3 regions of the Gottfriedia sp. ABJ_BB2_2 genome follow, and region 1 is predicted to be linked to each of the others. Evidence: predicted binding sites of a transcription regulator. Region 1 holds the regulator's gene; each other region holds the start of a gene.

Region 1 (8,350 bases):
AACTGATACGAGAATAAAAATGATTGGTTTCCAATTCAAGCTACTCACTCCCCTTTTCAAAACATCCTATTCAAGAGTGAAAAGGAATGTTTGTGCTTCAGGGAAAGTGGAGTGAAATATAACTAGTTACATTCAACTAAAAAACCACTCTCCATTGGATTATTTCCAATGAAAAGCGGTTTTGGATTAGTTGTATGATTGATAAGACATTATCGCAGGTTAGAACTACTTACACAAGTTCTAATAAAAGCAATAAGATCTAGATACATAAAGACTAATTATTTTTGATTATTCATAGCCTTCATCATTTGATTAATTTTCTTTTGTGAAGGTTTTTGACCCATTTGTGCCATCATAACTTTTAACATTTGTTCATTGATTGGTGGATTTTTCTTTAGATAGTTCATTGTATATTGACGAGCTATGAAAAATCCAATCGCTACACCAGCAACTAATGCTAGTACTCCGACTAGAATATATAACCACATATTTATTGCTTCCTCCTTAAAATCATCTAGAACAATTTTACTAAAACAAACCTATTTATACAAGAGCATTATGCATTTTTATCTTATTAAATATACTTTTGGTACGCAATTGGTCGTAGCCAACCGAATCTTTCATCCTTAACATCTATTGCAAGAAACGTAGAGCGAAATTTCCTTAAGAGTTCAAAGAAGATCGTTTCAGCATCTAAGCAGCCATTTGCATACAAAATTAATTCACCTGGATTCATTTTTAGCTGCGCTTTCGCACCATCAGCTAGTTCTAGAAGATACTCTCCGGTTTCTTCATGAAAGTAGATTTGATAAGGATTATTTTTGCGAATAAATGTGTGTAGCTCAAATAAAGGTATTGGTTCTGTAATATATTGTAATTGTTTTTCAATTATTTTTCTCAGTTCTTTTGACGAGTAATAATATTCGTTCACTAGTTGATATATTTTATGCTCTCTACCATAAAATTCTATAGAAAGTGGTTCACTTATTAAATAAATTTTATATTCTCGCATAACTTGTCCACTCCTAACAACTATCAGTAAGGAAATTATATAAAATTCCACCTAAAATATTTGTCTTTTTAAGGAATAGAATATCAACTAGTTTTGTCGAATATTATTTTTTCGTTTACATTTTTAATTTATTTGACCTATTAGCCTAATACTTTTTTAGCAGCTTCAACAACATGATCTACAGTGAATCCAAACTTCTCCATTAATAATCCACCTGGAGCTGAAGCACCGAACGTATCAATCGCAAGTACTTCTCCTTCAAATCCAACATATTTATGCCATCCGAATGAAGAACCCATTTCAACAGCAACACGTTTTGTAACTTCTTTTGGAAGAACTGATTGCTTATATTCTTCAGATTGTTTCTCAAATAAATCCATAGAAGGCATTGATACAACTGAAGCCGAAATTCCCTCTGCTGCTAATTTTTCTTGTGCACCTACAGCTAATTGAACTTCACTACCAGCACCAATTAAAATTACATCCACTTTGTCTTGTTTAGCTGGTGAAATTACATAAGCACCTTTAGATACTTTCTCGTAAATATCAGATGTCGTACCTTCTAAAACAGGTAAATCTTGACGAGATAGAACTAACATTGTTGGTGTGTCTTTTGCCTCAACAGCAATTTTCCATGCAGCTGAACTTTCGTTTCCATCTGCTGGACGAATAACATTAATGTTTGGCATTGATCTAAATGAAGCTAATTGTTCTACTGGCTCATGTGTTGGTCCATCTTCACCAACAGCAATACTGTCATGTGTGAATACATAAGTTACAGGTAAGTTCATTAGAGCAGCAAGACGAATTGCTGGTTTTAAGTAATCAGAGAATACAAAGAAAGTAGCACCAAATACATTTAGTCCACCGTGAAGCGCCATTCCGTTTAATGCAGCTCCCATTGCAAATTCACGTACACCAAACCAAATATTACGACCATCATAGCTTTCTCTAGTAAAGTCACCTTTACCGTTCATATATGTTTTGTTTGAACCAGCTAAGTCAGCTGAACCACCGAAGAAGCTAGGTAATACGTTTGCAATTGCGTTGATTGCTTCACCTGATGAAGAACGAGTCGCAATTTTCTTACCTAATTCATATTTTGGAAGTGCATCTTCTAAATTAGTTGAAATGTTACCTTCAATTGCATTTTTTAATTGAGCTGCAAGTTCTGGATATTTTTCTTCATATTTAGCAAAAGTAGCGTTCCATTCTGCTTCTTTTTTCGCACCAGCTTCAACAATCACATTATTAAAGTGAGCATAAACTTCTTCTGGTACATGGAATGCATTTTCATATCCCCATGCATAAGCTTGCTTAGTTAAAATTGTTTCTTCCTTACCTAGTGGCTCACCATGAGATTTAGATTTACCTGATTTATTAGGAGAACCGTAACCAATCGTCGTTTTAACTTCAATTAAAGTTGGACGAGATAATTCTTGCTGAGCTTTTTGAACTGCAGCATTAATCTCATCTAAATTATTTCCATCTTCAACACGAATAACTTGCCAGCCATAGGCTTTATAACGATCTTCTACACTTTCAGAGAATGAGCGATTTAACTCTCCATCTAAAGAAATATCATTTGAATCGTAAAGAACGACTAATCTTCCTAAACCTAAGTGACCAGCTAATGAAGCTGCTTCAGCTGAAACACCTTCCATTAAATCTCCATCACCACAAATTGTATATGTAAAATGATCAACAACATTTAAATCTTCTTTATTATATGTACCTGCTAAATGACGTTCTGCTAATGCAATACCCACTGCCATTGAAATACCTTGTCCAAGAGGACCAGTTGTAGCTTCTACACCATGTGTATGTCCAAACTCTGGATGACCAGGCGTGTTACTACCCCATTGGCGGAAGTTTTTAATATCTTCAATTGTAACTTCATAACCTGATAAATGAAGCATGCTATATAGTAACATTGAACCATGACCTGCTGATAACACAAATCGGTCTCTGTTAAACCATTTTGCATTTTTTGGATTGTGATTCATAAATTTTGCAAATAATGCATATGCCATTGGTGCAGCACCCATTGGCATTCCAGGGTGACCTGAATTTGATTTTTCGATCGCATCAATTGATAATGTACGAATCGTATTAATTGCTAATTGTTCAATATTAGTAGACATAAATTTCGCTCCTTTAGTTTATTCATAAATATTATCATATAGTTTCGTATGATTTATTACAATAACTATCACTTAGTTTTAACAATTTTTAGAACTTCTTGTCATAAAATAGAAAAAAAGCAGAAATAAATATTTCCGCTTAGTGTAAATTCCTTTTTCGAATTGCTTTTGCAACTTTTAACTTTGCAGGTGTAATATCGTTACCTTTCTCGTCTACTATTTTAATAGAAGTTAATTCATCTACCATACGAGAACGAAAATCAGCTAAATATTCTTTTCTTAATTTTTCTTGCTCTATTTTTTCATCTGGAGTTAATCCATCAGTTTTAGACTTTTTTGATAATTCATTGATCCTATTTAAAGTTTTAGGTGAAACCATCTTACCTTCTCCTCTCATTGAATGATACGATTCAATTATCATATCTTACAATAAATTTGCTTAGCTTTCAATCCTTGATACTTCATCAATGTATTCATTATATCTTCTATTAACCGTTGCTTTAGAGACATCATAACCAAATCCTCTTAAAGTAGCTGCAATTTCCTCAAACGTTAAATTATTTTGACGTAAGCGAACAATCTCTGTAATTGGCAATTCTTTTTTCTCTCTTCCTCCGCCATTTATGCTACCTTTTAAGTTTCTCTCTGGTTTATAACCATTTTCAACAGCTTTTCTCATACCTCTTTTAATTTTCATATTATGTATTTTTCTTTGGTATTCTTCTACAATACTTAATATTTCAAGAACCATTTCATCACTTTCACTTAATTGAAATTCGCCATTTTGAGAAGATGTAAAAAGTCTAATTCCCTCTTTTTTTAGAAAGTGTAAAATGGCAATTCTAGCATGTCCACGACCAAGACGTGTTTCATCTTGAATAAGTATAGCGTCTATTTTATTTTCTTTAATGGTTTCAAATAATTCTATTAAACCTTCTCTTTCCACAACATAGCCGCTTGCTTGTTCGCTTATTGTTTTTAGAATACACATTCCCATCCGCTCACTTAAGTCAGACAGCTCAACTATTTGTCTATGTAGTGATGTTTCTTGTGAATCCTTTGCTGTACTTACTCTTGCATAGATAATTGCATTCATTAGCTGATACCCCCATACGAACATGAAAACTACTTTTCGAAAAAAACGAACTAACGTTTGTATATATTATCCTATCATGATATAATTAAAAAAATAAAGAGGAACGTATTATCTACTTTACAGGTAAGGGGGAAATTTACGTGAATAAGTTATCTAAAAGACAAGCTGAAATACTAGAGTATATTAAAGATGAAGTAAAAGTTAAAGGGTATCCACCATCAGTTCGAGAAATTGCTGAAGCTGTTGGACTAGCTTCTAGCTCTACTGTACATGGACATTTAGAAAGATTAGAACAAAAAGGATTTATCCGCCGAGACCCAACTAAGCCTCGTGCTATCGAAATTCTGGGAGACAGTAGCCCAGTAGTAAATGAAGCTCAAGCTGTTTACAGTGAAATATATAGCGACATTATGAATATTCCTGTGATTTGGAAAGTTACTGCCGGTATTCCTATTACTGCAGTTGAAAATGTTGAAGAATACTTTCCATTACCAACTAGTGTTGCACCTGCAAATGAACAAGTTTTCATGCTTCGAGTTGAAGGTGACAGTATGATGAATGCTGGGATTTTAAATGGAGATCTAGTAATTGTGAAAAAGCAATTTACTGCTGAAAATGGCGAAATTGTTGTAGCAATGACTGAAGATAGCGAAGCAACTGTTAAACGCTTCTATAAAGAAAGTGATCATTTCAGACTACAACCAGAAAATGACGCTCTACTTCCTATTTTACTAAAACAAGTATCAATTTTAGGTAAAGTAATTGGTGTATACCGTACATATCATTAATGAATTTGAAGGCAATGACATAAACTGTGATTGCCTTTTTATTATCTTTACATATTTCTAATTTTAAATAATAAGGGGTTTAAAATGAGTAAGTTTGAATGGAGAAAACATTTAAAAGAAGTTTATTTACCTAAAAACGATCCTGCCGTTATTGACGTACCATCGATGAAATATTTCACAATGAATGGAACTGGTAACCCGAATTCCGAACAGTTCACAAAGTATATTGAAGCTTTATATTCATTGTCCTATGCTGTAAGAATGATGCCAAAGAAAGGGTTTACACCCGATGGATATTATGAATATACAGTTTTTCCATTAGAAGGATTCTGGGATCTAGATGAACAAGGTAGGAAATTGAACTATTTAATTAAAGACCATCTCGTTTACAAACTAATGATTAGACAACCGGATTTTGTAACAGAAGAAGTTTTTGAGCTTGCCGTTAATAGTGTTAAAGAAAAAAAGTCTCAATTGGATATTGATAAGGTCTGTTTCGAAACGATAACAGAAGGACTATGTGTCCAAGCTATGCATAATGGAAGCTATGATCTTGAACCAGCAACTTTTGCTAAAATGGAAGAATTTTGTGCTCAAAACAACTTAGAAAGACTTGAAAAAACCCATAAGGAAATTTATATTTCTGATGCTCGAAAAACACCGCCTGAAAAATTAAAAACAGTTTTACGGTTTAATGTAAAGAAACTTTAATCTTAATTCAAAAAAATAAGAGCTTGGCGATCCAGGCTCTTTTGTTTTGATTTTTTTAATTCATGGAAATTATGACTTACTTAACTCCCCTAATAAATTTAATCAAGTTTGTGCGAATCATTAATGTTATTCAAAATTTTTTTTTGAAACATTTTTTTCTAAGTCTTCACGGAAAGCTACTGCTAAATAATTATCAATAATATTTCTAGTAATTGGAGATTGAAACACCTGACTATTATATGCACCATCTTTATATTCAATTATATCTATCGTTTTTTCTATATTCTCATTCGTAATATCATCAAAATACTTAACAAGAACTTCAATTAATGGTTCATCAATTTTAATTTCCAGCTCTCTATCGAAAAATACTACTTTTGTTGACGCAAATTCATCTATCAATATATCAAACTCACCATCAGCTGCTTCTATTTCTTTCTTTAAGGACACTTTCAAATCAGTAAAATAAGACTCGAATTTATTACAAAGTTTTGTATAGGCATGATTCTCTGATACTGTTTCTTTATAAATTTCTTTTGTTTTTAATATGAATTCCTTTTTAAAATCCATAACCTGCCCTCTCCTCCCCAAGTTTAATTGGAGTTTTTATATATTCTATTCATTTCACATAGATTAATAGAATAAAAGCAATAAAAGTTTTCTAAAAGTTTACTGTATTTCTAAATCTTCACAATAGAAAATAGCTCATAATAGGAGATTTGATAACTTTAGATGAATAATTAAAAAGGAATACATATTTTCAATAAAATTGAAAGGATCTTTTGTGATGACTATACTTTATGAATCTAAACGATTATCGATACGAACATTTGAAGATGAACATCTTGAAGCAACAAAGTTCTTTTGGGGTGATGACGATGTTATGGCCCTTTGCAGTGGTTCAACAACTGAGGAATTTTTATTTCAAATCATAATCGGATATCGTAAATGCCATGAAAAAACAGGTTTATCAGTTTATGCTGTGGAAGAAAAGATTTCTGGCAATATTATTGGTGCAGCAGGTTTTAATATATCTGGGAATCTCGACACAGTAGAATTAATTTACCATTTCAATAAAAACTCATGGGGAAAAGGATATGCAACTGAAGCAGTTAAAGCTTGCCTAGAACTTGCTAAACAACACGGTAGCGTCCATTTGATCACGGCTTCTGCAAACATTAAAAATGTTGGCTCCTTAAAAATCCTTGAAAAAGTAGGTTTTATTTATAAAGGAACAAAATACTTCGAAGACTCAAATCAAGATGAACCTTATTTTGAATACCCTATTGGAGATTTAAAAGAAAATAAGTAGACAAATCTACTTATTTTCTCAATTTGTTAAATAATACAAATGTCAAAATGGAAAATAAATGGTTATTGAACAATATAATGCTAAGAATCATGTTACTTATACCAGGTCTACAAATCCGCATGGTAAAAAATGAATTCAACTTTATTATTAAGTTTTGTAAAGGATGATATCTTTTTAAAATTAATAGTTAGAGGAAAGTTAAATCGAAAATCATTTTCTTATGAATAAGTTGATTGGAACGGATGTTGATCGACTCCTGTGGGAAGTGCGGGAAGGCTGAGACCCCGCAGGGGGCCCACAGGATGTGGGTCATGCATGCGTTACGACAGGACGTCGTGGTTTTAGCATGCCTACCTTTTTAGGAGGCTCAGGTCTCGCCCCTCGGAAAGCGAGCATCCTGTAGTGGAAATCAACATGATATTAATTTTTTCATTGACTAGTTTATATATCAACAAAGTCAGAAGATAAATTGACAAATCTACTTTTTTCTTTTTCCAATTTATTCATTCATTAGTCTTACATAAATAATTTCAGGATCCTCTACGTCCAAATTGTGAATAATCCCACTCTCTACATAACCTAATGCTTTAAATACTTCCTGCATTGGCAGATTTGATTGATTTGTTGATGAAAAAATTTTACTAGTTTGACAGTATTCTTCTATATATTTTAATAGGCATTTTGCAACTCCACGTCTTCTCTTCCTCGGACTCACAATGACTAACTCAACAAAAAATTGTCCAAAAAAATGATGATGAAATATCAGGAAGCCACAAATACTTTCATCAATACTTCCTACTACACATCTATTTTGAATAATGGACTTTCTAATATCATCTTCCTACTTTTGCTTTTTATGACTTCTTCCTCAATGAACATGATTTCTTTTAAATCTAGTAATGTTGCTGGTCTAATTTTCATTCTATTCTTATCCTTCTTTTTGGGTTATTTCATTTCATAGATTTTGTTTATCTCAATTTCTCTAATAACTGCATACTGCTCCCAAAAGATTAAACATATACAAAAAAGGAAATGCTAAAATAAAAAGGAAATGAGAACATATGGCATTAAATTTTATCATTGGATTTGTGATTCCTTGGATTATTTTTATATTTCATCTAAACCTTAAAGATAAAACTCTTTTAGTTCTCATCGCTCCATTTGGTTCTTTTCTTGCATATACAATAAATGATATTGGGATTTATTTTGAACTTTGGAAAGTACAGCCCTTTGATCACCCACTTTCCGAGATGCCATTTAATATTGGACTTTATCCTGTATTAGGTT
Region 2 (8,350 bases), on a different contig from region 1:
ACGCGATTAAACATAGATACATCATTAAAGCTATCTCCAATTGCCATACTCTCTTTTAAATCTACACCTAAAATTGGTGCAAGCTTTAGCAGTGCAGCTCCTTTGCTTACATTTGCTGCATTAATCTCAACATTATTTGAATGCGAAGAAGTGATTAACAAATTCTCTTCTTGCATAAGTCTTAGACGAATCCTATTAATGACTTCTGGATCATTCGAAAGAAATAAAATCTTATATACGTCAAGATTTTTAAAATCCTCTACTGATGTATAATTACGAACCTTTCTTAAAGTAGCCGTTACTTTGTGAACTTTTCCAGTTTCCTTATCCGTAAAAAATTCTTCATATAAAGTATCGCGACATTTAGTAAAAGAACCTTCACTTGTACTGATTATAAATGTCTTATTTTCCTCTTCACAAATTGCCAATGTCTTTGCAAATACTTCTTTATCCATTGAATCATTATGCAAAATATTGGCTTCATTGTCATAAATTTGAGATCCATTTAAACAAACAATCGGACAAGTTAAACCTGCTTCATCTAAAGTTTCTTTTGCACTTTCGTACATTCTACCTGTAGAAATGACAACATGGATTCCTTCCTTTTGTGCAGCTCGAATGCTTTCTACGTTTTCCTTTGGTATTCCATTCTGACCATTTACAAGCGTGCCATCCATATCAATTGCAATCAATGCCATGTCGTTCGCTCCTTTTCTACTATTCTATTACTATCTTAAGCCTAAGTATTCACTAATTGCTAGTAAAAACATATTTATTCGTCCATTCATTCTTATTATAACGCATAAAAAAACCTCCTGCATTGGCAAGGAGGGTTCAGACTGTTGATAAACGCTCGCTTTCTTCGTTACTTCGCCTGCTTGTGGTGCTCATTACCGTCTAGGGTAACTCCGCTCCTCATCCGGCTTGCGCCTCGAAAGACAAACGTTTTCAATCAGTCTGAATCTCTTCGTTATTGTCTACAAACTAAAACCTCCTGCATTGGCAAGGAGGTTTCAGTTTGTCGTGTTGCTTCCATTTTTTACATTTTCATTTCAGCTTGTGAAGCATCTTTTACTTTTTTTGACGTTTCATTTTTTCAGAGCTCAATATCGATGACTTCTTTACCAATTAGACGCGCACTTTGTACTGCTACTACAGTTCCACCGGATGAGGTAAAGACATTATTTGCTACAATTTTATCCATTACTTGCTTGACTAGTGCTGGATTAACCGGAACCGTAGGATTATCGACAGTTAATGTAACAATTTTCTCTTGTTCATTTAAAAATTTTAATTCTAATGTTTGGATCATCTTCCATCTCCCCTTTTCTATATATTGTTTAAAAGCACTCCGTTACTTAATACTTCTAATTCTGCCACAGGTAAATCTTGAAGTGATGCCAGTGCATTACCAACCAGGATTAGCTTCTCTAAATCCACACCGACCTTTACATTTTTGTATACCTTTTTCTTGATGATGTTTTTCCCCTCTGCATCTTTTCCTGCATGTAAATTTACATACAATGTTAGTTGTTGAGTAGCGATTTGCGCCATTTCCAACTCCCCCTTTCGTTGTATATATAAAAATAAGGGAGTTATTTTTCGCTAATGTAAACAATATTTATGCTTTTCATCTTCACGTTCCAATCTTTACATCAACAATATCACTTAGTATTAGCTCCATATAACCTGCTTGTTCCTCGTATATAGAAAGTCTATTTTGGTGTAAATTAATTTTCCCTACTTTTCCACTTACACTATGATGATGGTGATCTTTATAATACGTAATCTGTACACTTTCATCTTCAAAAACAGCTTGCTGAAGATGGCGATTCATCTCTTCTAATAACTGCTCATCTACATCTTTTTGCTGTTCATAGTTTTGTGACACTTTCCAGTCGCGAAGCATCTTTACATGTTCAGGTAACATCATTGACGTCCATTTGATCGTACCTCGGTCACGAATCATTTCAATCTTCTCCTTTTATTTATCATTCTTTGTCGGAGCTGAACAGTCGGCTCCACTTTTCTTCTGTCTAGTTCCGGCAAATTGCCCCTCGAGGTCATAAGTCGAATAACATTGAAAGTAAAGAGCAACTTTCATTGTTCTCCGTCTTATGCTTGTCGGGGCAGAGCTATTTGCCTCCACTTTTCTTGTTACCCTTTATGTCCTCCTACTAGTTTACTTCTAGCAAGTGCCGTGCCGCCTTCTGCGTAGGAGACTGCCCAGAGAAGTGCATTGGAGCCATATTTTTTTCTTACTGCGTCCATCACGTAGCCTAGATTTCGTTTTTGAGGCTTTTTCTGGTCAAATAAATTTAGTTGCATCAATTCATCACTGACAATATTGGAAAGAGTAATGAGTACTTGTCGCACAGTTTTCCCTTCGTAATATTGATCAAAAAGTCTCATACAAACTTCATATAAGTCCGATGTGATATTTGTTGGTTCATCCATTGTAAATGCGTGAGAGAATCCTCCGCCAAACTCCTCGCGACTATATCCGATTCCTAATGTAATTGTTCTGCCTGCCTTTTTGGCATTTCGAGTACGTCGTGCTACTTCTTCACACATTTCACGAATAACAAATTTAATTTCTTCTACTTTTGTATAGTCTCTCATCAATATTTGGCTTTTTCCGAAACTAATTTGCCCATTCATAATTGGCGCACCAAGCTCAGAGAGATCCACTCCCCACGCATGATGATATAGTTGGTTTCCCATCACACCAAACTTCTTTTCAAGCAGGTGAAGTGGGTATTTTGCTAGCTGTCCTACTGTAAAAATCCCCATTGAATTAAGGCTGCGTTCAATTCTTCGACCAATCCCCCACATTTCACTAAGCGGACTAACTTCCCATAGCTTTTTTTCTACATCTTCATATGTCCACTCTGCAATACCTTTCTTTTTCCCTTCTAAATCCAGACAGAGCTTTGACATTAACATGTTAGGACCAATCCCAATTGAACATGGTAATTTAAAACGCGCTAAAATGTCAGCTTGAATTTTTTCAGCAATTTCCCACGCATCGCCCCATAATTTCTTCACGCCATCAACCTTTAAAAAACATTCGTCAACACTATATACATGCAGATCCTCTAATGGCACATATTCATTTAATAACTTCACAATATTTGTTGATATTTCTAAATACTTTGCCATTGATGGATTGACTATTTTAATACGTGGATCTTTTGGAATTTCAAACACTCGTGAACCTGTTTTAATACCAAATTCCTTTTTTAATTGTGGTGAAGCTGCTAATACGATGCTTCCTTCCCTTTCAACATCTCCAACAACTGCTAAGTAACATGTTAATGGATCTAATTCGAGCATGACCGCAGAACAACTTGCATAAAAGCTTTTCATATCGATGCATAATATACGATGATGTGGTAACTCTTCATAACAAACGCTCATACATATCACTCCCAATTCTTCCAAAAAATAGCAGAACTTATGTTCTTATTTTTTATTATAAACATATATTAAACGAATATACGTTCTATTTCAATTTATTTTTTCGCTATGAAGTACTGAAAAATTTGGATATACTTAAACTAACTCGAGAGAGAGGAACGATGTAAGTGGATGGACAGTTTGTAAAGCTAATGATAAAGCGAGCATTAACGCAATATGGGGGAGAACATGAAGAGTGGATTACAATTGATATGCTGGATGAACTGTACACACAAATTTTAGCTGAGCAAGAAAAAAGCGAACGTTCGTTACATGAATTAGTACAAGATATTGTTTACGAATACGTAACAAATTATGCCTAACGTCTGAGTGAGCTTAAAAATAGAAAAACCCGAGATAGAACAATTCGTTCATCTCGGGTTTATTAGTATGTAAATGATACTTCGCTTGTGATTCCTTCATCTTCACTAAAATGAATGATAATTTCCATAGAATGAGAAGAAAATCGATGTACTTCATCAAGAAAAAAACCGATGGCATCTGACATTTGTTGTTCCCCGTAATTGAAGTTACGGTTATACATTTTAACTAGACAACTTACTCCTTCATCTTCATTGAACACAAATTCAATTTGTACTTCTTCAGGACGGACTCGTTCTAAATCGGCAACAAATACACAAATTGCATTGGCCACGTCTTGTTCATTTAGATAGATTTTCATCAGTCACCTCAATTAATAATGATTTCTATTTCCTCTACGGAAGATTTTTTTTACAAACCATATAATGGCAACGATGATTAATATATCAAATAAAAGACTAAAAAATGAAAATCCAAATTGTTGTCCGCCATAATAACCACCAAAAGGATGCAACATCGAACCAAATAATGATCCAATTCCAAAAGCACCCGCATATCCTAAAAAGTTCCTACCTGTACTTCCAGGTGTACGATAATTAGATCTTGGAGCAGTTGGACGATAGCTTCTATTTGAACGATAAGACCTTCTTGCTGCATATTGCATCGATGATTGCTTATTAGATAAACTCGTTTTTGCAGAAACTTTCACAGTTTGATTGTAAAACTGACTACTTGCATTAACTGGAACTGAAAAAGTTAAAATAAGACCCATAATACAAGCAAAAAACCAAAAATTTGTTTTCTTCAAAATATGCCCCTTCTTTCATTATCAACATCCTTTTTAGTATGGATGTTTTCAATAAAAAAATGTAAGCAAGAAGAAACTATAACCACTTAATACTCTGTTTTGTAAACAGTTGGTCAGCTAGAAGATGAGAAAAATACCCGACTGTCCCGGCCAACCATAGGCCATCAATTTGTAGGTCTTTTTGAATTAGAAAACAAATACCACTCCAAATAGCTAAAAAATAAAGAGAATGGGTCGGACCGCGATGCTTTAACCTTGAAGAAATAGCAATAAAGAGCCCAAGTGCGATGATTGACCAATTTCCATAAAAAGCAAACCAACCTATAAATGAAATTAATAAACCAGTCAGCATTAAAATAGTTTTTAAATTCCGTAGCCAGCTAATACAAAATAGAAATAGAACTAATATTCCTATACCATAAATCCATGATCCTGAATAGATCAACTTCCCCGTTTTCATAACAATAAATAAAGAAACTGCTAAAAATAAAAAGCTAAATAGAATCTTAAGCGGTGTAGACACTTTCTTCGTTAACGAACCGTTATGATGATCTAAATCTGGAGCCAAGCTACTGATTGCACCAACAATAAGTGGAACGGTCATTGCATCATTGTTTGTTGCATACATTGTTACTCCTGTTGCGAATAATCCTACAATTACATGACTTTTTCCATCCAATATTACATACCTTCCTTGTCTTAACTAATATAAATGTTCATATAACTCATTATAGTCGGACAAGATTAGAATGCCTATTACTATATAAGAAAAAGTTGGAAATTACTTGATTCTTAAAAGTCCCTTATATTCATTGACGATTGTACTTTTTTCTGACAAAATGAAGGAAACTAAGATGTTATCATAAAATACTTTCACAGTTTGCGTTGGGGGAAAATATGCAAGAAAAAGAAATGAGTGTCATTGATCATTTAGATGAACTTCGAAATCGAATAATAAAAGTAATTGTTTCATTCGTTTTATTTTTAGGAATTGGTCTATATTTTACAAAAGATATTTTTCATTTTCTAGTAAGAGGCCTGAATGAAAAGCTATTGGCATTAGGTCCTAGTGATGTCCTTTGGATTTATTTTATGATTGGTGGCGTATTTGCTATAGCGTGTAGTATTCCAGTCATTGCATATCAATTATGGGCGTTCGTCAAACCTGCATTACATATAAAAGAACAAAAAACAACGATGCTATACATACCTGCACTGTTTATTTTATTTATTTGCGGCATGGCCTTTGGGTATTACTTTATCTTTCCAAACGTTTTAGCATTTTTAACAGAAATAGGTTCTGAACTCGTAACCGTTACTTTTACTGCAGAAAGATATTTTAGCTTTTTATTTAATTTAGTGATTCCATTTGCATTTTTCTTTGATTTACCGGTTATTATTCTTTTTTTAACAAGTATCGGAATCATAACACCAGCATTTTTACGTAAATCACGAAGATTTGCATACTTCATTTTAATTATTATCGGGACAACAATCTCACCTCCTGATTTTGTATCAGACATGATGACAAGCATCCCTTTACTAATCATTTATGAATGTAGTATCATCGTCTCTACTTTTGCATATAGAAGACGTATGAAACGCGAGCAATTAGTACAAGATTAGCAATAAAAAAATGGACAGCATTATGAAGGATGCTTGTCCATTTTTTTTATACTAACATTTTAAAAGATTTGAGACGAATACAAAGTAACAACTAAACCAGAGAAACTATACATTAGCGAAGCTTTTATTGCTAACTTTCTTTTAAAATCTTTATGTAACTCATTTAATTCTAAACCCACAGCACGTAACCACTGATATTGTTGGAAAGGTGTATAACTTTGTTTTTTTGCGCTTCTCCAATAAAGGACGATTGTCGTTGCGAATCCTATCATAATAGCAGAATTACCAGGAGATGAATCCGAAAGAACACTAACAAGGAACGTCAAAATCAGTTGTACAATTAAAATAGCAAATACATAAATGAACTTTTTCAACATGTTAATCCTCCTTTTTAAGCTTATATAAATTATAACAAAGAAGCATTTTTCAGAATAGTGAATTTTTTGTAGAAATCATAGGATATTAGAATCAAAAAAAGGACATTTGTAAGAAAATAGGAATAATTTGCTCATTCACGAAACACCCATTCGTATGTTCGATTTTTTACTTGCATTTACAGAACAATCGTTCTATAATAGAAATAGAAAAAGATTCCCATAAGAATGAGAATCTTTAAAGTACATACTATTTATTATTTTGTTCTAGTTCTTCTTTTGACTTTGGTACGATGATAATTGTTTCTCCTTTTTTAGAGAACATATATTCATCGCGAGCATAATTTGCTATATAGTCAGGGTTATTTAACAGTTTGATCTGTCTATCTAGTGTTCTTTCTGTAACTGCTAATTTTTTTTGTTCTTCTTGAAGCTTATGTAATTCAGTTTGTTTTGCTGAAACGATTTGATGTTGACTAAACCAGTAAATTCCAGCTACTACAAATAAAGACAAGTATAATAGAGCTAATACAAGTCTATGTAGTCGAATTGATTTCCCTTTTTGAACCTGTGGAAATTGATTACGAGAAGGCTTGTTTATTACTTCTCTATGCGGACTATATAAATTTCGTGCTTCTGCCTTCACGTATAACTACCTCACTTTCAAAAATATTATTCTAGTCTAGTGTACCAATTAATAAACTAATAGAAAAGAGAAAAAAGGTAAATTAAGTAAAAAAATGTATATTTATCACTAAAGTACCGTTATTTTGTCGAGTTATTGCACATACATTTAATCGGCATAATTAAGGAATTGTAAAGTCTCTTTTTTATTTTTAGAATATTTTAAAAATTTTAACCAAAGTTATTGACGAGTATTTTTATATCGTGTATATTTAATTTAAATTAACTGAAAATTTAAACAGTTAAATTTTAGTAATCATGTTATACACATCCCCCCAATCCCTATCACCCAATTTGATAGGGATCTTTTTATGTTTCCAAATGTCGAAACCATCTCATTACCATTTTAGGAAGAGTTCGATTATAATACACATTATAGGAGGTATGAACGATGCAAAAATTAGAACTAAGTGCAGTTCAAGATGCACTTCAAAACTTTATAGATCAAACAGTTTATTTACATTTAGAAACAACTAATGGTGCTTATGCCAATCACTTTAACGAAAAAGTAATGACAGTAAATGCATTTATTCGAAATACAAAAGTAAATATCAGTCGTGCTACAGTAACAGGGAAAAATCCTTTTAGAGTTGGATTAAAGCTTGATGAGGGCTGGGTAGTTGCAGAAGGGTTAACTGATTTTGAAATTGATGATGACAACCGCCTCTTACTAGCAGGCCATAATGAAGAAGGTAAACTAGCAATTGCACTACAATTAAGTCACACACCATTTTAAGAGAGGAGCACTACGAATGAAAGAAGAAAAAGTACTAATCGTGTTCCCTCATCCCGATGATGAAGCATTTGGAGCAGCTGGAACAATTTCACAATTTACAAACAAAGGAATTCAAGTTACATATGCATGTCTAACACTGGGAGAAATGGGACGCAACATGGGGAATCCTTTTTTTGCAACAAGAGAAACCCTTCCTAAAATTCGTAAAAAAGAATTAATAGATGCTTGTAATGAAATGGGTATCCAAGATTTAAGAATGCTAGGATTTCATGACAAAACAATTGAATTTGAAGATCCAGAAATAGTTGTTTCTGCAATTAAAGAAGTAATTGATGATGTGCA
Region 3 (8,350 bases), 180 kb from region 1:
TATTAATAACTACTGGATGTTCTTTATACTTAGTCGCTAGTTCAACACCGATTTCAACGTGGCTACCTTCTACTTCATGGTCAATTGCTTTACCAATATCGTGAAGTAATCCTGCGCGTTTAGCTAGCTTTGCATCTTCGCCAAGCTCAGCTGCCATTAGACCCGCTAGATTTGCAACTTCCATTGAGTGCTTTAACACATTTTGACCATAACTAGTTCTAAATTTCAGACGACCTAATATTTTAATTAAGTCTGGGTGAATTCCATGAACGCCAACTTCAAAAGTAGTTTGTTCACCGACTTCACGTATGTACTCATCTACTTCACGTCTTGATTTTTCAACCATTTCTTCAATTCTAGCTGGATGGATTCGACCATCTTGTACTAATTTATCTAATGCAATTCTCGCAGTTTCACGACGAATTGGATCAAAACCTGATAAAATAACAGCTTCAGGCGTATCATCAATAATTAAATCAATACCTGTTAATGTTTCTAAAGTACGTATGTTTCGACCTTCTCGACCGATAATACGACCTTTCATTTCATCATTTGGAAGATTTACAACAGATACTGTTGTCTCAGCAACATGATCTGCAGCACAACGCTGGATTGCTAATGATAAGATATCCTTTGCTTTCTTATCAGCTTCTTCTTTTGCACGAGCTTCTGTTTCTTTAACTAAAATTGCTGTTTCATGGGATAGCTCATTTTCGACTTTAGAAAGAATTAACTGTCTTGCTTCTTCACGATTTAAGCTAGAAATACGTTCTAACTCTTCTTGCTGAGCAGCAATTAATGCCTCTATCTTGCTTTCCAGTTCTTCTATCTGCTGTTGTTTTAAAACAAGAGATTCCTCTTTTCTTTCAAGTACAGACTCACGTTTAGAAAGTCCATCATCTTTACGGTCAAGATTCTCTTCTTTTTGCATCAAACGATTTTCTTGCTTTTGTATTTCACTACGACGATCTCGAATTTCGTTTTCTGCATCTGTACGAATTTTGAAGATTTCGTCCTTTGCTTCTAATAAAGCTTCTTTCTTAATTGATTCTGAATCACGTTTAGCATCTTCAATAATTTGATTTGCATGATTAGTTGCGCCATTAATTTTAGCTTCTGCAATGGACTTACGAACAAAAAATCCAACAACGTAACCGACTCCGAAAGTGGCAAGCAATACGAAGATGATCCAAATTATATCTTGTGCACCCATGATTTCACCTCCTCTTGCTATTTAATTAGTTTCATTTTTGTCGGCTTGTATATTGTATTAATAAATTGCATCAACATACAGCACATTAAAATTCAATTTTTCATTTCAAAGTAATATTTTTTTAGAATATACACTTAAATATTAAATCTCTTACCAAATGATGTCAAGCCTTGTAACCTGCTTACTTGCTTGATTTATCAATATTTATTACATTTTTACTAGATTTCATACATGAAATTTAAAATTTTATACTACAAAAGAAAAATATATAGGAAAAAATTCGTCTTTATTTATTCAATACTATTTATAAATCTATCCCATTATTTATTAAATTGGTTTCATTGCTACAATCCTATAATGAGAAAAACTTACTAAAATACACCTTCTTTTAATGTCAGAAAAAAAGCGAGTGCTCATCGGAAGCACCCGCTTTTTACTAAATTAAACAACTAACTATTTAGATAAATAATACTAAGTAGTTAATTCATCATTTCAAAAGCTTACTCATCTAATAAAGAAAATTGATCTTCATCTTCATCAGGTACAGTTACAGGTTTATCTAAACCATAGTGCTCACGAATAGATGCTTTAACAGTATCACGAATATCTCTATTTTCTTTTAAGAATTGCTTAGCATTTTCACGCCCTTGTCCAAGACGCTCTTCATTATATGAATACCAAGCTCCACTCTTAAGAACGATATCTAAATCAGAACCTATATCCAGGATTTCTCCTTCTTTAGAGATCCCTTCTCCGTACATAATATCCACTTCTGCTTGTCTGAACGGAGGCGCTACTTTATTTTTAACAACTTTAATTTTCGTTTTGTTACCAACAATATCATTACCTTGTTTTAACTGTTCAGCACGACGCACTTCTAAACGTACAGATGAATAGAATTTTAACGCACGGCCACCTGGTGTTGTTTCAGGGTTACCGAACATTACCCCTACTTTTTCACGAATTTGGTTAATAAAGATTGTAATTGTTTTTGATTTATTGATTGCACCAGAAAGCTTACGTAATGCTTGTGACATTAATCGAGCTTGTAAACCTACGTGTGCATCTCCCATTTCTCCTTCAATTTCAGCTTTTGGAACTAAAGCTGCAACTGAATCGACAACAATAATATCGATTGCACCACTTCGAACTAATGCTTCTGCAATTTCAAGTGCTTGTTCCCCTGTATCTGGTTGAGATAATAATAATTCATCGATATTGACGCCTAACTTTTGAGCATAAATAGGATCTAATGCATGCTCAGCATCAATAAATGCCGCTTGTCCACCTTGAGCTTGAACTTCTGCAATCGCATGAAGCGCTACAGTTGTTTTACCTGAACTCTCAGGACCGTAAATTTCAATAATTCGACCTCTTGGATAACCACCTACACCTAATGCTACATCTAGTGCTAGCGATCCACTAGAAATAGTTGAAATTTGGCGATCAGTTTGCTCTCCAAGCTTCATAATTGAACCTTTACCAAATTGTTTTTCTATTTGTTTTAAAGCCATTTCTAAAGCAGCTTGACGATCACTCATTTGTTTTCCTCCTCAAATTACAATCCATTTATATATCTTATATTTATATCATAACTGTTTTTTGTTCGTTTGCCAACAAAAAAATAGAACATTTATTCGATATTTTTTATATTTAAAGTAGAATTTCTCAGAATAGAAACGCTTGTTTCGTATTTTAACGACTATAAAACTAAAAATCTATTAAATTAAGTACGTAAAAATTAAAAAACTCGGCAATTTAACCGAGCTTTTTTATTATAAAATATACAGTTATGATTTATAAGTCTTGACTTTCATTAATTAATTTCACGAGTAAACTTGCTCCGTTTTTCACGCTAGAAAGCCTAATTTGTTCTCTACTTCCGCTAAATTGGAATTCTTTTACAATGGTAGGAGCATTAGCTATTTTAATACCAATATAAACCTTTCCTACTGGTACTTCTTCTGCAGCATTTGGTCCCGCTTCCCCAGTAAAGCTGATAGAAACATCACTTCGAGAGATACTTTGAATGTTTTCAACTAATGACTTAGCACATTCAATACTCACTGCACCTTCTTTATCTAGTAATTCCTTTGGCACATTTAATAGATTTTGTTTCATTTCATTTGAATAACATACAATACTTCCTTTAAAGATTGACGAATTACCAGGAATATCTGTCATTCTTTTACTAAACAATCCACCTGTTAAGCTTTCAGCTGCTGAAATTGATAGATTGTGTTCTTTTAATTTTTTTGAAAGTACGATGAACAAATTATCGCCATTTGAGCCATAAATAAATTGTCCAACACGTTCTCTAATTTGATGTTCAGCTTGCTCTATTAATTTATTAGCAGCTCCTTCATCCTCTGCACTTGCAGTAACTCTAAGCATAACCTCACCTTCACTCGCTAAAGGAGCGATCGTTGGGTTCGACTGATTTTCAAGTAAATCAATAATCTTTGTCTCTAAAATAGACTCACCAATACCAAAAAACTTAAGTTCCTTTGATACAATTGTGTTAGTTTCTTTTCCTTTTAAGAAATAAGGAATTAACTCATTTTCTACCATTGGAATCATTTCTTTTGGGGGACCTGGCAAAAGAACGAATTGTTTGTTTTCAGCTTCATAAACCATCCCAGGAGCCATTCCATTATGATTCATTAAAACATGTGCGTTGTTAATAACCAAAGCTTGTTTTTTATTATTCTCTGTCATCGGACGATTTACTTTTATGAAATATTGTTCGATAAATTGCAATGAAGGTTCATGAATGACTAATGTTTCATTTAGATATTCAGCGACAACTTCCTTTGTTAAATCATCTTTAGTTGGCCCTAGCCCACCAGTTAATATGATGAGATCACTACGGGATGTAGCAACATCTAATACATGCTTTAGTCGTTCTGCATTATCTCCTACGACAGTTTGGAAATGATGGTGATAACCTAAAGTAGACAAGTGTTTAGCTAAAAATTGAGCATTGGTATTCGCAATTTGGCCTAAAAGAAGCTCGGTTCCAACCGCAATAATTTCAGCCTTTTTCATATCATTTCCTCCAATTCATACAGCTTACATTGATTTAATAAGAATTTCTCTATTTTTATAGAAGTAATCCCAACCAGAGTACACCGTATAGAAAAGTGCAACCCATAGAGATACGTCAGCAATTGAAAATGGTAAGAAGTTTAATGGGAAATCATGTAAGAAGTAAGCTGAAATTGCGACAATCTGAGCCCATGTCTTAATTTTCCCAAGCATTGCTGCCGCATGTACTTCACCAGAACCAGCCAAAATCATTCTTAGCCCAGTTACGGCAAATTCTCTGCTAATAATCACAATTGTAATCCATGCTGGTACATAATGAAAATCAGTTAATATAATTAATGCTGAAGAAACTAGTAACTTGTCTGCAAGGGGGTCTAAAAACTTCCCAAAGTTTGTTACTAGGTTATATTTACGTGCAAAATGACCATCTATAAAATCAGTAACGGATGCTAGAATAAAGATAGCCGCGCCTACGAGATGATTAACTGGTATGGAATCACCAAGTAACGTAACATTCCCCCATCCAAAGTCAATTAACACAACAATCATAAATAGTGGTATTAAACATACCCTTGATACTGTAATCTTATTTGGTAAATTCATGGTAAAAAACCTCCAAAACTTTCTAAAAAATGAAGCTAATTTATGAGAAATGAATAAAAGCCATCTTGAAGATGACTATTGATTCATTTTTAAATTTTTAATCGTAATATATTGGTGAACTGATTCCGATGGACTAACAGGGAATTCAAATACTTCATCGTTGATTCTTAATTCAACAGCCTGTGTTGCACCAATATTTAAAGTTACTTCTTCTTCATCAGTAAAATCAAAAGTTTGATTTTTAGATTTATTAATCATACCTGCAAACAGTGATGATCCAGCTTTATTTTTAATACCTAGGTACACATCACCTGTAGCGCCAATTACTTCTAGTTTAAATACTTCAGTTCCAGTTAATGAAACAGTTGTATATTTACCTTCAGCAGAATCTACAGTAATTTTTTGAGTCGCTTCTTCTGGTGGATTTTCTTCGTCCATAGTAGCATCATCTTTAGTATCTTCATTTGTTTCTTGGTCATCTTTATTTGTTTCATCTAAAACATTATTTTCAGGTTTTTCAATTTCTGAATTTGAATTAGATTGATTTGTATTTGCAGAATTGTTATCGTTATCTTTTGTTGGGAACATCACATAAATTAGAATACAAATGCCAATAATCAGTATGGCAATTAATATCTTTGGTAAATAATCCATTACACGTGATGACTTCACATTCACACCTAATGGTTCTTTAAGTTTTGAAGAACGTGTTGGTATTTCCTCATGTTTAACTTCTTCTACATGATTCGACCCTTCATCCGAGTCTTCTACAGTTGTTTTTTCAACTAAGAAATTAGAAACATCAACATTTACTGTTTCTGCATACTGACGTATAAAAGCACGTACGTAAAACTGTCCAGGTAATATTTCATAGTTACCTTCTTCAATCGCTTCTAAATAGCGTTTTTGTATCTTTGTTAATTCTTGCACATCATCGATCGATAAACCTTTAGCTTCTCTAGCTTCTCGTAATATTTTTCCTAATTCTGTCACAATTTACACCCCAACTAACTTTAAAAATCAAACATTGAGAACGAGTTGTGTCCATCTTTATTTTGGTCTACTAGTTCATATTTAATTTCTTCGTTTTCATCATTTCTTAGTTCTATTATGTAATCAAAATCTTCTAATGAGTATTCAGTCTGTTGCACAAATACGTCAGGATGCTCTACTACTTTTACAGAAGGCATTGCCATGATTTCACGAACTAATTGCCAATGTTGCTCATTTGCTCTTCTATGAGATAGTATTCCATCTATAATAAATACATTTTCAGCATTATACTCATCTTCTATTAATTGACTTCTTAAAGTTTGCTTTATTAACGTTGATGATACGAATAACCAACGTTTATTTGCACAAACGCTTGCCGCTACAATTGATTCAGTTTTACCAACACGAGGCATACCTCTAATTCCAATTAGCTTATGTCCTGGCATCTTAAATAACTCAGCCATAAAATCTACTAGCATCCCTAAGTCATCACGAACGAATCTGAATGTTTTTTTATCATCTTCATCGCGTTGAATATATGTACCATGCCTAACTGCTAAACGATCTCTAAGTGTCGGTTTTCTTAATTTAATTATAGTTATATTGTCCATTGTATTTAAAATTGATTCAAATCTAGTAATTTGATCATCATTTTCACAACCAAGTAGCATGCCACGCTTCATCGTATCAACACCATTAATTGTTAAAATATTAATCCCTAACATACCAATAAGTGAAGCAATATCTCCAAGTAGTCCAGGGCGATTCTTATGTATTTCATACTCAAAGTACCATTCAACTAACTGCATACTTATACCCCCTCATTATAACTACTTTTACTCTACCTTTTATAATAAACGATTTTACCCTAATAGAAAAGGTAAAATATGTGAATTAACAAACTTTCAAGACTTACATTCACTAGGCAGTGTGCCATCCGCCATTTACTCCTAGAATTTGGCCGGTTATATACGAAGATTGTTCGGAAATAAGAAATAGAGTAGTATTTGCTATTTCATTTGGAATGGCTAATCTATTTAATGGAATTTCGTCTGCTATACTTTGTAATTCTTCTTCACTAAATGAATTTAACATATTCGTTTTTACAGCACCGGGTGCTACAGCATTTACACGAATTCCACTTGGTCCTAACTCTTTAGCTAATGCCATTACATAAGCATTTTGAGCACCTTTCGTAGTAGAATATAAAACTTCACAAGATGCACCAATTTGGCCCCAAATAGAAGAAATAACAACAATACTACCTGTTTTTTTTGATACCATTTTCGGTATAAAATGATTAACTAGTTTAATCAAACTTTTAATATGTAATTGAGTCATTTTATCAATTTCATCATCGCTAGCATCCGTTATTAACCCAAAAACAGATTGTCCGGATGCATAAATAATTGAATCTATTTCAGAGTGATTATTTATTTTTGAGAGTAAATCAAAAACACCTAGTTCATTCGATAAATCCGCTTGGACAATTTGACAATCTACTTCATTCTCTTTTGCCAGATCTACCAATTGATTTACACTTTGATGATTACGATTGTAATGTGCGATCAAATCATACTTTTCTTCAATACATTTTTGAGATATCGCTAACCCTATATCTCCACTTGCCCCAACAACCAAAACTCTTTTTCTCATTTTATTTTCTCCAATAGTAAGACTTCTATATTCTGCCTTATAAGTTCATAAGCTAAAGCTCCTAAAAAATCATAAAAGCATCATCATTGTGTTATGCTTATGCTTGTAGGGGCTTATAGCAAATCCCTTCCGCTTTTCAAATAAAAGGCATCCTATAAAGGATGCCTTCTCTTTTAATGAGGAAGTACAAAGAATTCACTCATATAGTCTTCATTTATTAAATGACTAACACTTGATTTTAAATCCTCTACTGTAATAGATTGTAACACACTAACGATGTCAAATAAATTCATATCTAAGAATGCATATCTTGTAAATTGATTTGCGATATATTCAGGTGAATTAAGTGAACGTAAAAATCCGCCGATTTTCTTTTTCACTACACGATCTACGATTTCTTTTTCCCATTGGAGTGAATTTGCGTCTAATAGGACTTCTTTAATTTTTGCTGATAATTTTTCTGGGGAGGTTGAGTCCCCGCCAATGATTGCAAAAGCAAATCCATTCTCAGCAGAGTAATCATATGAAAACGTATCATCTATTAGCCCTTCTTCGTACATTTCTTGATACGTGTTTGATCCTTTGCCAAATAAATAATCGAGTAATAAAGAAACAGTCAACTCATGCTTCAATAATTCTGAACCTTTTTTTGGTGCTTGAAAATCCTTTACACCAACTAAAACTTTTGAAGATTGTACATTCATATGTAACACTTTCTTCTTTTCTGCAGAACTTGCTGTTTCTTCTGGGAAAAATCTTTTGATTTCATTTGCATCTTTAAATGTTTTTTTGTTTTGATTTTCTTTAATGAGTGTCATTGTTTTCTCAGGGTCAACT

The links. The regulator LexA, encoded in region 1, represses DNA repair genes until DNA is damaged. The targets are predictions, from matches to a motif close to CGAACATATGTTCG.
Region 2: a site for LexA is predicted at 3,494-3,507, ahead of ACX6U0_RS15360 (YqzH family protein). Genes of this name have one in related genera too.
Region 3: a site for LexA is predicted at 2,840-2,853, ahead of recA (recombinase RecA). Genes of this name have one in related genera too.

What each region holds. Positions count from the first base shown of each region.
Region 1 is NZ_JBVFKR010000001.1:577,801-586,150, forward strand. It holds gene ACX6U0_RS03055 (glycoside hydrolase domain-containing protein) at 1-48, opposite strand, end outside; gene ACX6U0_RS03060 (YneF family protein) at 279-494, opposite strand; gene sirA (sporulation inhibitor of replication protein SirA) at 575-1,012, opposite strand; gene tkt (transketolase) at 1,153-3,156, opposite strand; gene ACX6U0_RS03075 (DUF896 domain-containing protein) at 3,296-3,535, opposite strand; gene ACX6U0_RS03080 (YneB family resolvase-like protein) at 3,596-4,252, opposite strand; gene lexA (transcriptional repressor LexA) at 4,393-5,040, shown strand; gene ACX6U0_RS03090 (GyrI-like domain-containing protein) at 5,125-5,751, shown strand; gene ACX6U0_RS03095 (hypothetical protein) at 5,878-6,321, opposite strand; gene ACX6U0_RS03100 (GNAT family N-acetyltransferase) at 6,539-7,063, shown strand; gene ACX6U0_RS03105 (GNAT family N-acetyltransferase) at 7,563-7,895, opposite strand; gene ACX6U0_RS03110 (hypothetical protein) at 7,862-7,984, opposite strand; gene ACX6U0_RS03115 (CBO0543 family protein) at 8,125-8,350, shown strand, end outside.
Region 2 is NZ_JBVFKR010000007.1:47,899-56,248, reverse strand. It holds gene ACX6U0_RS15385 (Cof-type HAD-IIB family hydrolase) at 1-698, opposite strand, end outside; gene ACX6U0_RS15380 (DUF2922 domain-containing protein) at 1,097-1,312, opposite strand; gene ACX6U0_RS15375 (DUF1659 domain-containing protein) at 1,330-1,554, opposite strand; gene ACX6U0_RS15370 (YolD-like family protein) at 1,637-1,969, opposite strand; gene ACX6U0_RS15365 (Y-family DNA polymerase) at 2,158-3,420, opposite strand; gene ACX6U0_RS15360 (YqzH family protein) at 3,588-3,782, shown strand; gene ACX6U0_RS15355 (DUF2653 family protein) at 3,845-4,141, opposite strand; gene ACX6U0_RS15350 (hypothetical protein) at 4,154-4,588, opposite strand; gene ACX6U0_RS15345 (metal-dependent hydrolase) at 4,665-5,267, opposite strand; gene tatC (twin-arginine translocase subunit TatC) at 5,486-6,214, shown strand; gene ACX6U0_RS15335 (hypothetical protein) at 6,274-6,591, opposite strand; gene ACX6U0_RS15330 (FtsB family cell division protein) at 6,839-7,234, opposite strand; gene ACX6U0_RS15325 (YojF family protein) at 7,664-8,008, shown strand; gene bshB2 (bacillithiol biosynthesis deacetylase BshB2) at 8,025-8,350, shown strand, end outside.
Region 3 is NZ_JBVFKR010000001.1:755,190-763,539, forward strand. It holds gene rny (ribonuclease Y) at 1-1,213, opposite strand, end outside; gene recA (recombinase RecA) at 1,714-2,754, opposite strand; gene ACX6U0_RS03875 (competence/damage-inducible protein A) at 3,011-4,261, opposite strand; gene pgsA (CDP-diacylglycerol--glycerol-3-phosphate 3-phosphatidyltransferase) at 4,286-4,864, opposite strand; gene ACX6U0_RS03885 (helix-turn-helix domain-containing protein) at 4,940-5,857, opposite strand; gene ACX6U0_RS03890 (DUF3388 domain-containing protein) at 5,878-6,666, opposite strand; gene ymfI (elongation factor P 5-aminopentanone reductase) at 6,779-7,513, opposite strand; gene yfmH (EF-P 5-aminopentanol modification-associated protein YfmH) at 7,687-8,350, opposite strand, start outside.